Thermococcus onnurineus NA1: one gene and its partner. The main gene of each other region encodes a partner of the protein of the gene in region 2 in a complex. Links are inferred from orthologs where the notes say so. Each region holds a gene or a part of one and is shown on either strand. Other genes may lie near its edges.

Region 1 (7,437 bases), 250 kb from region 2 along the record:
CACACCTGGCCCTTTGACAACGAGGAGTTCAACATCGACGTTGACAAGGCCGCTCAGCTCATTCGTGAGCTCGAGCCAAGAATAGTCGTCTTCGGTGGTTCGCTCTTCCCGTTCCCACACCCGGTCAAGGAACTTGCTCCGGTGGCTAAGGAAGTCGGTGCTTACGTCATGTACGACGCAGCCCACGTGCTCGGTCTCATTGCCGGAAAGCAGTTCCAGAACCCACTCAGGGAGGGCGTTGACATCATGACCGCCTCGACCCACAAGACCTTCCCAGGACCGCAGGGCGGTATAATCCTCTACAAGAACTTCGGTGATGACGTCGCCAAGCTCCAGTGGGCCATCTTCCCGGGTGTCCTCAGCAACCACCACCTCCATCACATGGCCGGAAAGGTCATCACCGCTGCGGAGATGCTCGAGTTTGGTGAGAGGTACGCGGCCCAGATTGTCAAGAACGCCAAGGCCCTCGCCGAGGCCCTCGCCGAGGAGGGCTTCAAGGTCATCGGCGAGGACAAGGACTACACCGAGAGCCACCAGGTCATTGTCGATGTTAGCGATCTCCACGAGGCCGCCGGCGGATGGGCCGCTCCGCTGCTCGAGGAGGCAGGAATTATCCTCAACAAGAACCTCCTGCCGTGGGACCCGCTCGAGAAAGTTAACACCCCGAGCGGACTCAGGATAGGCGTTCAGGAGATGACCCGCGTTGGAATGCTCGAGGACAATATGAAGGACATCGCCGTCTTTATGAGGCGGGTCCTAATCGACAAGGAGGATCCGAAGAAGGTCGAGAAGGAAGTTGCCGAGTACAGGAAGGAGTACCAGAAGGTCTACTACTCCTTTGACCACGGCCTCCCAATGAAGGAATAATTTTCCTTATTTTTTCAATTTCGCAAGTTAGTAATCAAGATTTCTCCAGGGCGGTTTTGGGGCCTATCCACCAAATCTACCGTAATGCTAGATTATATCCAAACTTAACGTTTTTTCATCATATTTTATCGCAGAAAAAGTTATAAACTCGCTTTTCCAGTAAATTAAAGTGATGTCTGGCCTTTGTGTTTAATTCATTCGTAGAATATGGCTGGACATCGTGAACATTACGTAATCCACTTTAAATAAGTGGCTCAAATAAGGGGCTAAAATTAGACGAATAAAGCCACAGAGTTCAAACTGGACATTGACTTTGAATAAGTCCTGCTTCCCTTCCATCTCTGCTAAAATAAAGAAGCTCAAATAACCTCCAACTGATCACTTCAATCTCTTTTGAAGCTTTGGCAACCGTTAAAAACCTGAAAGTTGACACTTCTCCGGTGGTTCACATGAAAAAGGCAGTCCCTGTGCTACTGATACTATTAATAATTCCCATAGCCTATTTCATGGCTTCATCCCCCGCAGAAGGGGACAACGGCGGAACGGACGGTACTCCAGACGTCCCAGATGTCGTTCTGAAACTTGACAAGACGAGCTATGCTCCGGATGAGACTATGGTTCTGACAGTAATTAACAACGCTGACTCGGAAGCAACTACCGGCTATGCATTCCAGCTTTACAGACTTGAGAACGGCAACTGGAAAGAGGTAAAGCTGGACATAGCCTTTATTGAGATAGCAATCATCATTGAGCCCGGCAAGAGCTGGGAGCAAAGTATAGATCTGTCTAAGCTCAACCTCGAGCCTGGACATTACAAAATAGTCAAGAGCGTCTTCGTGGGCAACGTGACGGTAAAGCCCGAGGCCGAGTTCGACATCACCGGCTGGGGGTGGCAGAGTTGAGAAAGGGTCCCCTTGTCTCTCTCCTTATCCTTCTTCTCTGGGGTGCTACCGGTCCACACTTCATGATCAGCCTCGATAAGGAAGCTTACGCTCAGGAAGAACGGCCCGAGCTGACTGTAAGGAACATCGGACTTATGCCAATTGAACTTGGCCGGGGATACCTCCTCTACCGCTGGGATAACGGTAGCTGGGTTCGAGTTAGGACTGGACTGATTTTTACAGATGACCTCATAGTCCTCACACCTTTCCGCTCATGGAAGCAGCGGATAACCCTGAAATACCTGCCTGAAAACGAATCCATAGGAGACCCTCGTTTCTATCCTGACCTCCCTCCCGGGAGATACAAGGTCGTCAAGGAAATTTGCGGCTGGCCGCGGGGATGCGTGAACGCTAGCATGGAGTTTGAGATAGCGGACTAAATTCTTGGCAAAACTTTTTATCCCCCAACCACATACCTCACCCCCGGCTGTAGGGGTGAGAGAAAATGAAGTTCTGTCCAGAGTGCGGTAACCTTATGCTCCCGGATAGGAAGAGAAAGGTCTGGGTCTGCAGAAAGTGTGGTTATGAAGAGCCCTTCGACGAGGAGAAGGACAGGGAGAAGACAAGAATAACCCAGAAGGTCGAACATAAGCCCGACGAGGGAATAATAGTCGTTGAGCAGGATCTGGCAACCCTTCCAAAGGTCAAAATAACCTGTCCGAAGTGCGGCAACGACGAGGCCTACTGGTGGGAACTCCAGACGAGGGCCGGCGACGAGCCAAGCACGATATTCTACAAGTGCACCAAGTGTGGCCACGTATGGAGGTCCTACGAGTGAACGAGGAGGAGAAGCTTGAAGTTTTAAAGCGCCTCGCCGAAAAGGCTCTTAAGGAGCTTGAGGAGGCCTATAAAAGACTGCCCGATACAGATAACGGAAAAGCTTATTTATTCCGGGGGAAAGAAAGAGTTAGGCTGATGCTCAATATACTGAAGGAGGGATAAAAATGCCGTTCGAGATAGTTTTTGATGGTGCCAAAGATTTCGCCGATCTTATAGCCACCGCAAGCAACCTGATTGACGAGGCGGCTTTCAAGATAACCGAGGAAGGAATAAGCATGCGCGCCATGGACCCGAGCAGGGTCGTTCTCATCGATCTTAACCTCCCGGAGAGCATATTCTCCAAGTATGAGGTCGAGGAAGAGGAGACAGTTGGAATCAACATGGACCACTTCAAGAAGATACTCAAGCGCGGCAAGAACAAGGACACCCTCATCCTCAGGAAAGGCGACGAGAACTTCCTCGAGATCACCTTCGAGGGAACCGCCAAGAGAACTTTTAGGTTGCCACTTATCGAGGTTGAGGAACTCGAGCTCGACCTTCCGGAGCTTCCGTTCACAGCAAAGGTCGTTGTTCTCGGAGAGGTTCTCAAGGAGGCCGTTAAGGACGCCTCCCTCGTCAGCGACGCCCTCAAGTTCATAGCAAGGGAGAACGAGTTCATCATGAAGGCAGAGGGCGAGACCAACGAGGTTGAGATAAAGCTCACCCTTGAGGACGAGGGCCTGCTCGACCTCGAGGTTGAGGAGGAGACCAAGAGTGCATACGGAATCAGCTACCTCGCCGATATGATAAAAGGTATCGGAAAGGCCGACGAGGTCATCATAAGGTTCGGCAACGAGATGCCCCTCCAGATGGAGTACCCGATAAGGGACGAGGGTAAGTTGATATTCCTCCTCGCTCCGCGCGTCGAGGACTGATTTCTTTTCCTTCTCCATTTAGGCTGGTGAGAGCGTGGACATCGTTAAGCTCAGGGAACTGCTGGAGGGGGAGCTTTCATCTCCGGACCTCACAGAGCTCGACGAAGAGTTCTACAGGGAATTTGACAGTCTGATAAAAGCCCTTAAGCTCAGCGCTGAGAGCTCCCGCGAGAGGGGTGAGGACATCGAGGAGCGCCTTTACCTCGCCCAGCTCAATATCGCCGAGAAGTTAATGCGCGAAATAATCAAAATCAGGCTCCATAAAATCGTAGATCTGGCCGTTGAAGGAATACCTCAAGAGATGACAGCCGAGGAGAAGAGGATTTTCACCATTCTGAGGGCATTCATAGAGCGTGAGGAGATTCCGGTCGAGGTTCCAGCCGAAGCCGTTGAGGTTCCCGAGAGCATCCCCGCTGCAGAACCACTAGGGAAAACCATTTCCAGAGAGGCGTACATAATCAAGATCGACCTCCCCAAAATCCTCGACGCCGAGCTGAAAGAATACGGGCCGTTTAAAGCGGGCGATCTGGTGACGCTACCCCGGGAGATAGCCAAGGTTCTCATCGAGAGGGAAGCGGCAGAAAAAATCAAGATATCCCCGTGATGGTTATGCCGTTCTCCGCCTGCATGCGGGACTGCTACGACACCTGCTCGATGATAAGTGAGGTTAAGAACGGGCGCCTAGTTGTCAAAGGAAACCCCAGGCATCCAATAACGGAGGGGTTCCTTTGTCCAAAGGGCGCGCTTCTGCCCAAGTGGTTCCACGCGGAGGACAGGCTTAAGGTTCCGCTCATTAGAGCGGGCGAGAGAGGAAGTGGAAAATTCCGAGAGGCCAGCTGGGCGGAGGCCATCAACCTCGTCGCCCAAAAACTGAGGGAGACGATAGATGAGTACGGAAGCGAGAGCGTCCTCGTCTACCAGTACGCGGGGGATAGGGGCATCGTGAACTATGCCTTCCCGCTCAGGCTCTTCCACTACCTGAACACTGCGATGCTTGATTACGGAATTTGCGACCGGGCTGGCCAGGAGGCTTTGAGGGACGTCTATGGAACGGCAGTTGGGATGGATCCCGAGGAGCTAAAAAGGCAGAAGCTCATCGTGTACTGGGGAATCAACGCCTTCTGGACTAACCTTCACGGCTTTATGCTGGCCAAAAAGCATAGCCTTGAAATCTGGACCGTCGACGTCGTCAGAACCGAGACAGCAAAGAGAAGCGACAAGTTCTTCCAGATAATGCCCGATACCGATGTCCTCTTCGCTCTAGCCGTTGCGAAGCTCATCATAGAGAATGAGCTCTATGATAAGGACTTCGTCCGCGAGAATGTTTATGGTTTTAAGGAATTCAAGAATTATGTAATTAAATTGGACCTTGACTTCGTGAAGCGCGAAACGGGTTTGAGCTGCGAAGAAATTGAGGAGTTTGCCTTCGACTTCGCTGAGAAAAAAGGTGTTATACACATCGGATACGGCTTCCAGAGGTCCTTGGGTGGTGGAGAGGCAGTGAGGGCCATCTCAATTCTCCCGGCCCTAGTCGGTCATCGCTTCGGCTTCATCTACGACATGAAAACGATAGACAAGAGCTATGCCGAAGGGGCTTTCCTGCGCACGAAGCCTGCAAAGAGAATCCCGCAGATGAAGCTTGCCGAATACATCGAGAAGGGCGAGATAAAGTTCCTCTACGTTTACAACTCCAATCCGCTGGCAAGTTTGCCGAATCAGAACAGGCTCAGGAGAGCCCTGATAGAAAACGATGTCTTTATTGTTACTCATGATATCTTCCTGACTGACACAGCCCTATTCTCTGACGTCGTCCTGCCGGCGAACACCTTCTTTGAGAGGCTCGACATAGTTGACTCCTACTATCACCGCCACGTCGCTCTAAACGAGCCAGTTGCAGAGCTTTACGGGAAATCCAACAGCGAGGTAACGAGGCTTTTGGCCAAAGCCCTTGGCATCGAGAACCCTCACCTCTACGAGAGCGACGAGGAGGTAATACAGAAGGTTCTGGAGATCAACAACCTAAGCTGGAAGGAGCTGAAAGCTAAGGGCTTCGTAAAGGTTCCAGAAAAGCCAAGGAAGTGGGAAACACCGAGTGGCAAAATCGAATTCTACTCTCGGAGGGCCACTGAGCGCGGTCTATCACCGTTTCCGGAATACAAGTCCCCACAGGGCAACTACCCACTCCGCCTGCTCAGTCCAACGCACAGGATGACGATAACGAGCCAGTACCACAACACCTACGGGATAATAGACCCAAGCCTCTATATGAACCCAGATGATGCTGAGGAGAGGGAAATCTGCGACGGAGACACCGTAGAGGTTTTCAACGACAATGGGAGGATCAAAACGACCGTGAAACTTAGTGATGACGTTCCTAAAGGCGTCGTCCTGCTCTATAAGGCCTTCTGGCCTTCTTTGCTCGGCTGGAACGTGAACTTTTTGACAAGCGATGAAACCGTCGAAAAATATGGCAACGGGTCTGCCTATCATTCAACCTGGGTTGATGTGAGAAAAGTCTGAGGTAAGATTATGCCTAGAATTTCCCCTTTCTGACAAGTTTCCTCAGCACTTTAATCACAAAATGGCAGTAAAATGAGTGTATTTTTTGCACGAACAACCCCGAGCTTATTAAGTTGATTGGATATTAGTCAAATTTGGTGCCGTTAGCAGAACCAAAAGGTTTATATATTCGAACCCAACAGGTTTATAGTGAAGACGACACACAAAAATTGGAGGTGAAGAAAGATGGTCGTCATAGGAGAAAAGTTCCCAGAGGTTGAGGTTAAGACCACCCACGGAGTGATAAAGCTTCCGGAATACTTTGCTGAGAAGGGTAAGTGGTTCATACTCTTCAGTCATCCGGCTGACTTCACCCCGGTCTGTACCACCGAGTTCTACGCCATGCAGAAGAGGGCCGAGGAGTTCAGGAAGCTTGGCGTCGAGCCCATCGGACTGAGCGTTGACCAGGTCTTCAGCCACATCAAGTGGATGGAGTGGATTAAGGATAACCTCGGCGTCGAGATCGACTTCCCCATCATAGCCGATGACCGCGGTGAGCTCGCCGACAAGCTCGGCATGATCCCGAGCGGCTCCACTATTACTGCTAGGGCAGTCTTCGTCGTCGACGACAAGGGCGTTATCAGGGCGATAGTTTACTACCCGGCCGAGGTCGGCAGGGACTGGGATGAGATACTCAGGCTCGTAAAGGCCCTCAAGACCAGCGACGAGCACGGTGTTGCTCTGCCGCACAAGTGGCCGAACAACGAGCTCATCGGTGACAAGGTCATCATCCCGCCGGCTGCCACCATCGAAGAGAAGAAGAAGCGCGAAGAAGCCAAGGCCAAGGGCGAGATCGAGTGCTACGACTGGTGGTTCTGTTACAAGAAGCTTGAGTGAAAATGGACTTTTGCCCTTCTTTTCTGATTTCTCTTCTGTTGGGCTGTAAAGCCCAAAATAAAAGCTAAAGCAAGGATTTTCAAAGCACCCTCTTCTTGAACAGCACTACAAGTGGGACAAGCCACGCTAGGTGAACCGCCAGCCCCGGCCAGAAATCGCCGTAGTCGTTGAAAGGAATCCCCTCGAAGAGCCTGTGGATCCAGTAGGTCGGAAGAAAGGCCGTGAACTTGCTCCAATCAGTTGATATGTTCCTGGCGATCACGATGAACTTTATGGCCGGCGGAAGGATTAGCAGCCAGCCGGCGACTTTTGAAACTGTCAAAGCCTGCATCCTAGTCTCCGAGAAGTCAGTTATCAACAGCGCATAGGTCCACACTTCAATGATGAAAAGTGCCATGAGCGCCAGGAGGCCTTTCCACGGAACAGTTATGTCAAGAATTTTCGGCGCTAGGCCCGTGAGGATACCCGTTACAGCAGACGCCCAGAGGAGCCGGTATGTCAAGAAGGCCTCGCTCGATATCGGAATCACCTGAAGGGCC
Region 2 (7,477 bases):
GAGGTCGAGAGGGGAATGATAGGCGACTATCACGCGGTTGGCAGTGTGGGTGTTGTCACCAACAGGGGCGGCCTCGTTCACCCAGAGGCCACCGATGAGGAGCTTGAGTGGCTCCGCGACCTTTTCAAGGTTGATATATACGTCGGAACCGCCAATATGGGCGTTCCCTTCGTCGGCTCGTGCATGCTGGCGAACTCTCACGGTGTCGTTGTCGGACACCTCACCACTGGACCCGAGATTGTGAAGATTGAAGAGGCGTTAGGATTCCTTGACTGAGGAGGTGTGAGGAATGGAGGTTAAGGTCTTCCGCGTTAAGGGCGTCTTTGAGAGGCTCGGAAAGAAGCAGCCGTTCACCAAGGAATACAGGGCTCTCAAGCAGGAGCACGTCAAGGAGCTCGTTTACTCTGAGATAGGTAGCAAGCACAGGGTTCCGAGAACCAAGATATGGATCGAGAGCATCGAAGAGATAAAGCCGGAAGAGGCTGAAGACCCCATCGTCAGGAAGCTCAGCCTCGAGCTCTGATTTCTTTTCTACTTCTCCCTCCAGCCGAGAACCCTTGACTGGTAGTGCCTTTTTGGAAATATCTCCAGGGGGTCGATCCCCTTCTCGCGGAGCATATGTCTCAGCTCCACCTCGTAGTCCGCCTTCTGAAGTTCTTCGCTCTCCCTGATTTCAACGACAAACAGCCCCTCCGTAAGCTCTCTTATCGTCTTGTAGCCGAGACCGAGGAGCGGTCTTATGTATGCGACGCCAAACCTGTCCTCCAGCGAGCGGGCCTTTGGGAGGTCGAGGAACGGAACTCTATCGTCTCTCCTTGTACCGTCGCTCACTCTCTCGACTTCAGGCATGGAGGCTATAGCTTCCAGAGCTTTTTCGTGGATGAATTGGATGGCATTGTTGGGATGACCATCCTTAATTGCCATCTCCGCCGCTTTCTCAAGCACTCCCCTCGGCAGATAAAGAACCTCATGCTCGAAGCCGAGGGTTTGGGCGGCTTCCCTTGCGTATCTCCAGTTGTCGAGCAGGCCGAAACTCACCGTTACAAGTCTCACCTCGTAGCCGAGTCTCGTTAGAATCCATGCAGCTAAGCTAGAATCCTTCCCGCCGGAGTAGAGGTGGTAGACTTTCATTGTTTCACCTCATGCTTCCCACTATGAGGGGAGATTTAAAGGTCTTGGGGTTTAATTAGGGACGTACAAACTTTGATGAATCTCTACCGAGCAACTTTGCGAAGGCGAAGTTTGCTAGGCAACCTTTAAAAGCCAAACTTTTATAAAGCCTTCAGCCTACGGCGAGAGGCCTTAGAGGTGAGAGAGATGGAGAAACGCTTACCCGGAAAAGTGAGGCGAGCCATTCGTGCTAAATATTACGACATCGAGCCAAGAGCCTGGATAGGCAAGAGAGGGCTCGATGAGAGCGTTATAAGTGAGATTAACACCCAGCTCGAGAAGGACGGCATACTCAAGGTCGAGATCAGGAAGGGTGCTCTCATCAGCACGGGCATGGAAAGAAGGGAGCTGGCAGAGAAGGTGGCCGAGCTCACCGACAGCGAACTCATCGAAGTCAGGGGCAAAAGGTTTATATTGTTCAAGCCGAGAGAGGGGTGGGAAAAGTATTTAAGGAAGCTCCAGAGAAAGGAGCTTTCGAAGGAAAGGCGGGAAGAGAAGCCCGTTAAGAAAGTCAAGCTCGACATCGCTCAATTCAGGAGGAAATTCAAGAAGGGGAGGGATTGAAGGATGGCTACGGTTTATGACGTTCCCGGTGATTTGCTCGTCGAGAGGGTTGCCCAGAAGCTCAAGGAGATAGAGGCCATAAAGCCGCCCGAGTGGGCCCCGTTCGTCAAGACCGGCAGGCACAAGGAGCGCCTTCCGGAGCAGGAGGACTGGTGGTACTACAGGGTTGCCAGCATCTTCAGGAAGATCTACATTGACGGGCCGGTCGGAATTGAGAGGCTCAGGACCTGGTACGGTGGAAGGAAGAACCGCGGCCACGCCCCGGAGCACTTCTACAAGGCCGGTGGAAGCATTATCAGGAAGGCCCTCCAGCAGCTTGAGGCTGCCGGCTTTGTCCAGAAGGTTCCCGGCGAAGGAAGAATCGTCACCCCACAGGGGCAGAGCTTCCTCGACAAGATTGCCACCGAGCTCAAGAAGGAGCTTGAGGAGCAGATTCCGGAGCTCAAGAAGTACTGAGCTCGCCTCTTCTACTTTCCTTCCAATCGAGAACCTTTTTAACCTTGCTGTACAGTTTGAACTGGAGGTGAGGAAAAATGGCCGAGGACATAGAGGAGATCAGAAAGAAGAAGCTCCTCGAGCTGCAGAAGAGATACCTCGAGCAGCAGAAGGCCCAGGAAGAAGCCATAAGGCAGGAGATGGAGCTTGAGGCCCAGCTCAATGCCATAATGAGGCACATACTTACCCCTGAGGCGAGGGAGAGACTCGGGCGCGTTAAGCTTGTCAGGCCCGAGCTGGCCCGCCAAGTGGAGCTCGTCCTCGTTCAGCTGTATCAGGCTGGACAGATACGCGAGCCGATAGACGATGCTAAGCTGAAGAAGATTCTTGCCCAAATCGACGCGAGGACTAGACGGGACTTCAGGATTAAGTGGTGAGTCCGGAAGGTGACTCCATGGACGCCAAGGAGATAGTTAAAATACTCGACGAAAAGGGAGAGGTTAGTCTCGAGACCTGGAAGGCTGTCTCCGTTAAGAAGAACAAAGATGGAACGGTCGATATTCTGTACAAGAACCTTCACGTCGGAACCGACGATGATCCCGTCTTCCTCTGGATTTACGCCAACATAGTTGAGGAGGACTGGGAAGTTAGGGTTCTTGAGAGGATCACATTTAAACGTGAAGACCTCGCCTGGATTCTTAGGTATGTGGCGAAGAAAAAGGGCGAAGGTTTATAAGGGCTTTATAAAATAGCCGGCCGGTTGGGGGTGTTGGAGTGAGCAAGCGTAGGGTCTGCCCGGTATGTGGCTCAACGGAGTTCATCTACGACCCGGGTAGGGGAGAGGTAGTCTGTAAGGTTTGCGGTTATGTTATAGAGGAGAACGTCATAGATATGGGTCCGGAATGGCGCGCTTTTGACGCTTCTCAAAGAGAGAAGAGGGCCCGCGTTGGTGCCCCCGAGAGCATTCTCCTTCACGATAAGGGTCTCTCAACTGATATAGGCATCGACAGGAACCTTTCTGGATTGATGCGCGAGAAGATGTACCGTCTGAGGAAGTGGCAATCCCGTCTGAGGGTTAGCGATGCCGCCGAGCGTAACTTGGCATTCGCCCTGAGCGAGCTTGACAGGATAGCGAGCCAGCTCAAGCTTCCGAGACACGTTGAAGAAGAGGCTGCTCGTCTCTACCGTGAGGCCGTCAGGAAGGGTCTCATAAGGGGCCGCTCCATTGAGAGCGTCATAGCGGCATGTGTTTACGCTGCGTGCAGGCTCCTCAAAGTTCCGAGGACGCTCGACGAGATAGCGGACATATCGCGCGTCGACAAGAAGGAGATAGGCAGGAGCTTCCGCTTCATCGCGAGGAACCTCAACCTTACGCCAAAGAAGCTCTTCGTAAAGCCAACGGACTACGTCAACAAGTTTGCCGATGAGCTCGGCCTGAGCGAGAAGGTCCGGAGAAGGGCCATTGCGATTCTCGAGGAGGCCTACGAGAAAGGCCTCACGAGCGGAAAGAGCCCGGCCGGCCTTGTTGCGGCGGCCCTGTATATAGCGGGCCTGCTTGAGGACGAGAAGAGGACGCAGCGTGAGGTTGCAGAGGTTGCGCGCGTCACAGAGGTAACGGTAAGGAACAGATACAAAGAGCTGGTGGAGAAGCTGAACCTCAAGATTCCGGTTTGAAGGAAAGAGAGACTACCTCCGCCCAAACCAGCTCTCGAGCGTCGACTGCTTTCCTGCCTTTACGGCTTTCTTCAGCCTTTCAAGGCCATTCTTCACTCTCTCCTCGCTGAAGTCGTGCTCATCACAGAGGAACTTTATAATGCCCTCTTCATCGGGCTCACGCCATTTGAGTTCGTAGTCATCTGTGACCGGCGGGTTGAGGAAGAACTCCTTTATCGCGTAGAGGTCAACCTCACTCTCCTTCTGATACTTTTTGAGCGGGTCTTTGGTGCGCTTGACTATCGTTAGAGCCTTCTTCGGGCCGATTCCCTTAATTCCGCCTGGGTTGTAGTCTGTACCGACCAAAATCGCCATCTCAATGAGCTTCTCCCTATCGATGCTGAGCTCTTTGAGAACCTCCTCCAGAACTATCAGCTCGGGCTTGACTTCGACGTAAACGTTCTTCCCCGGGAGCTTTCTCCTTCCCGTTATCGTGAGGTTCCTCACGAGCTTGGGCGCGCCGAAGAGCAGGGAATCGTAGTCCTGGCTCGCGGAGGCGTAGACCTTCTTCTTCGCAGCCATGTATGCAGCTTGAGCCTCGCCCTCGCTTGGAGCCTGAATAACGGGGATGCCCATCAGCTCGAGGAGCGTTTTGGCGTCGTTTATGAGCCCCTCGTTGACGCGGGTTGCGCGCATCGCGTACTTCTTGGCCTCCTCAAGGTCGCCTCTCTCCAGGGCCTCGTACCACTTTTCCTCAGCTTCCTCCCTCGCCTCGCGCCTCTTTTCGAGCTCTCTCTTCTTGAAGTCCGGCGGTTTGCCGTCGAAGATATAGGCTGGCTTTATGCCTGCTTCCATGAGGTTTATTGTGCGGTAGAAGAGTCCGCTTAGATGGGAGGTTATCCTCCCCTGGGAATCCATCAGAGGGGTTCCGTCCCTCTGGCGGATAGTAGAGAGGAACTGGTAGATGGCGTTGAAGGCATCTATTGCAACCCTCCTCCCGTAAAGGTTCTCCAGTTCAATTTCCTTCCTCGGGATGAGCTCTCCAATCTGTACCCCCATCAGTCCTCACCCACCTTGAGGTAGAGGTATCCTAACACAAAAAGCAGAATCGCTATTGACAGCAATTTAAACGCGTCCATGTTTTCAAAATCTGAAGCCACTATGAGCTTCTGGATGAGCGCCACTATGCCAACTTCGAGGATGTGGGTCAGGCTCACACGGTGTTGCCTTAAATATATTATGAGTATGCGGTACGTTTCTATCAGGATGATTGTAACGAGGACATTGGCTATAAGGAGCTTTGGTTCAGTTACACCGTATGTTAGCTTGAAGTTCAGGTAGATGGAGTACACTGTAAGATATAGTATGAAAAACAGAAATGCCATTACCACAAAGTCAAAGCTTATCTCAAGGGTTTTCCTAAACAGCCTGTGTACCTGTGTATATTGGGCTGTTTTTTCGTTCTCAATCTTCGTCATCTTCATCAGCCTACCGTAGGCTCATCACCGTTCAGGTGAGGGGAAGGATCATCATCACTCAGAAGTCTATGTGGCAGATTTTAAATGCTTTATTCTAAAAAGGTTGGAAACCTAGGGTTTCTTTGACGGATGACGATTCAGTTATCGTCAAAACGAGAAGAGAAAAGTTATAACCCATTTTACAGACGTGAAATTGTAAATATCATCAGGGGTGATGAAGATGAGTTTAGAGGCACTTTTTAGGCCAAAAAGCATCGCCGTCATCGGAGCTTCAGAGAAGCCAGGTAAGATAGGCTACGCAGTTATGAAAAACCTCGTCGAATACGGCTATGAGGGCAAGATCTACCCTGTTAATGTCAAGGGTGTCGAGATTGAGATCAACGGCAGGAAGTTCAAGTCATACAAGAGCATCCTTGATGTTCCCGATGACGTCGATATGGCTGTTGTAGTTGTCCCGGCCAGGTTCGTCCCGCAGGTCGTCGAGGAGTGTGGCAAGAAGGGCGTTAAAGTTCTCCCCATCATAAGCTCTGGCTTCGGTGAGCTTGGCGAGGAGGGCAAGAAGATTGAGAGACAGCTCGTGGAGACCGCCAACAAGTACGGCATGAGAATCCTTGGCCCGAACATCTTCGGCGTTGTCTACACTCCAGCCAAGATGAACGCCACTTTCGGCCCAACCGATGTCATGCCGGGTAACCTTGCCCTCATCAGCCAGAGCGGTGCCCTTGGAATTGCCCTCATGGGCTGGACCATCCTCGAGAAGGTCGGCCTTTCAGCCGTCGTCAGTGTTGGAAACAAGAGCGACATCGACGACGCCGACCTGCTTGAATTCTTCAAGACCGACGACAACACCAAGGCCATCCTTATCTACATGGAGGGTGTCAAGGACGGAAGGCGCTTTATGGAGGTTGCCAAGGAAGTCAGCATGGAGAAGCCGATTATCATTATCAAGGCCGGAAGGAGTGAGCGTGGAGCCAAGGCCGCAGCTTCCCACACTGGTTCGCTCGCCGGTGCTGACAAGATATACGAGGCCGCCTTCAAGCAGAGCGGCGTTCTGAGGGCCTTAACCATCGGCGAGGCCTTTGACTGGGCGAGAACGCTGAGCAACCTGCCAGAGCCAGAGGGCGAGAACCTCGTCATACTCACCAACGGCGGTGGAATTGGAGTTATGGCCACCGACGCCGCTGAGGAAGAGGGTCTGCACCTCTACGATAACCTGGAAGACCTGAAAGTCTTCGCCAACCACATGCCGCCCTTCGGAAGCTACAAGAACCCGGTTGACCTCACAGGTATGGCCGGCGCGGAGGCCTACGAGGGTGCCATAAGGGACGCCCTGGCGAACCCGAACATGCACAGCATCGCTGTGCTCTACTGCCAGACGGCCGTGCTTGACCCGAGGGATCTCGCCAAGATAGTCATCCGCGAGTACAACGAGAGCGGCAGGAAGAAGCCACTCGTCGTTGCCATCGTCGGCGGCATAGAGGCCAAGGAAGCCATCGACATGCTCAACGAGGAGGGCATTCCAGCCTATCCGGAGCCGGAGAGGGCGATAAAGGCTCTTGCTGCCCTCTACCGCTGGAGCCGCTGGAAGAAGAGGCAAGGAGAGTGAACTCCTTCAGCATCCTTTTCTTAATTCTTCCCTCGCTGCAATTGCGCTCCTGTTTTGAGACATGCTTTAATACCTCCACGCCCAACTTTCTTGAGGGATGTCCATGCTCATCGCCCTAATCTCAGACATCCACTCCAACTGGGAGGCCCTTCAGGCTGTGTGGGATTACATCAAAGACGCCGACGTAATCCTCTGCATGGGAGATCTTGTCGGTTATGGCGCTTCCCCCAACGAGGTTGTTGACTTCATCAGGCGGGAGATGGAAAAGAGGAAGCTCCTCTGCGTCCGTGGAAACCATGATAATGCTATCGCTTTCGGCGCCGAGTGGGGCTTCAACCCCTACGCGAGACAAGCCGTCAGGTGGCACCAGCACGTTATGACCGTTGAGAACCTTGAGTTTCTAAGAAAATTGCCTGTAAGGCAGATTTTCACCGACGAGGTCGGTAGAAGCTACCTCCTAATTCACGGCTCGCCGAGGGCACCGCTGGATGAGTACCTATCCCCTTGGCTCCCCGATAGCGAGTTTAGGGCCGTTCTGAACTACGTTAAGCAAGATGACCTGCTCGTCGGC

Evidence for each region.
Region 1: the proteins of fen (region 2) and TON_RS04240 are in contact, whole or in part, in a crystal structure (PDB 1RXZ), measured with the Archaeoglobus fulgidus proteins. The link is inferred for Thermococcus onnurineus NA1 from one-to-one orthologs. Residues at the interface, in WP_010877775.1 of Archaeoglobus fulgidus: Lys326, Ser327, Thr328, Gln329, Ala330, Thr331, Leu332, Glu333, Arg334, Trp335, Phe336; in WP_010877842.1 of Archaeoglobus fulgidus: Asn43, Val44, Ala45, Met46, Pro120, Arg121, Pro123, Leu125, Gln151, Met192, Ser194, Asn218, Tyr219, Pro220, Ile237, Leu238, Ala239, Pro240, Arg241, Ile242, Glu243, Ser244.

What each region holds. Positions count from the first base shown.
Region 1 is NC_011529.1:762,181-769,617, forward strand. The notes cover bases 1,735-4,627. They hold TON_RS04240 (DNA polymerase sliding clamp), read left to right. Parts: upstream 1,735-2,752; coding sequence 2,753-3,502; downstream 3,503-4,627. Other genes in these bases: TON_RS04220 (immunoglobulin-like domain-containing protein), read left to right, coding at 1,735-1,769; TON_RS04225 (immunoglobulin-like domain-containing protein), read left to right, coding at 1,757-2,188; TON_RS04230 (transcription factor S), read left to right, coding at 2,254-2,586; TON_RS04235 (hypothetical protein), read left to right, coding at 2,568-2,750; TON_RS04245 (DNA replication complex subunit Gins51), read left to right, coding at 3,537-4,106. Outside these bases: glyA (serine hydroxymethyltransferase), read left to right, coding at 1-867; more of TON_RS04220, read left to right, coding at 1,317-1,734; more of TON_RS04250, read left to right, coding at 4,628-6,022; TON_RS04255 (peroxiredoxin), read left to right, coding at 6,248-6,898; TON_RS04260 (ABC transporter permease), read right to left, coding at 6,978-7,437.
Region 2 is NC_011529.1:1,017,238-1,024,714, reverse strand. The notes cover bases 2,869-5,801. They hold fen (flap endonuclease-1), read right to left. Parts: upstream 4,882-5,801; coding sequence 3,856-4,881; downstream 2,869-3,855. Other genes in these bases: acs (acetate--CoA ligase alpha subunit), read left to right, coding at 5,521-5,801; TON_RS05605 (phosphate-starvation-inducible PsiE family protein), read right to left, coding at 4,881-5,306; TON_RS05615 (transcription initiation factor IIB), read left to right, coding at 2,944-3,843; TON_RS05620 (hypothetical protein), read left to right, coding at 2,869-2,905. Also shown: TON_RS05650 (translation initiation factor IF-6), read left to right, coding at 1-276; rpl18a (50S ribosomal protein L18Ae), read left to right, coding at 290-523; TON_RS05640 (DUF7411 family protein), read right to left, coding at 532-1,131; TON_RS05635 (YhbY family RNA-binding protein), read left to right, coding at 1,318-1,734; TON_RS05630 (30S ribosomal protein S19e), read left to right, coding at 1,738-2,190; TON_RS05625 (DNA-binding protein), read left to right, coding at 2,268-2,606; more of TON_RS05620, read left to right, coding at 2,624-2,868; more of acs, read left to right, coding at 5,802-6,906; TON_RS05595 (metallophosphoesterase family protein), read left to right, coding at 7,010-7,477. UniProt on the Methanocaldococcus jannaschii protein: Structure-specific nuclease with 5'-flap endonuclease and 5'-3' exonuclease activities involved in DNA replication and repair.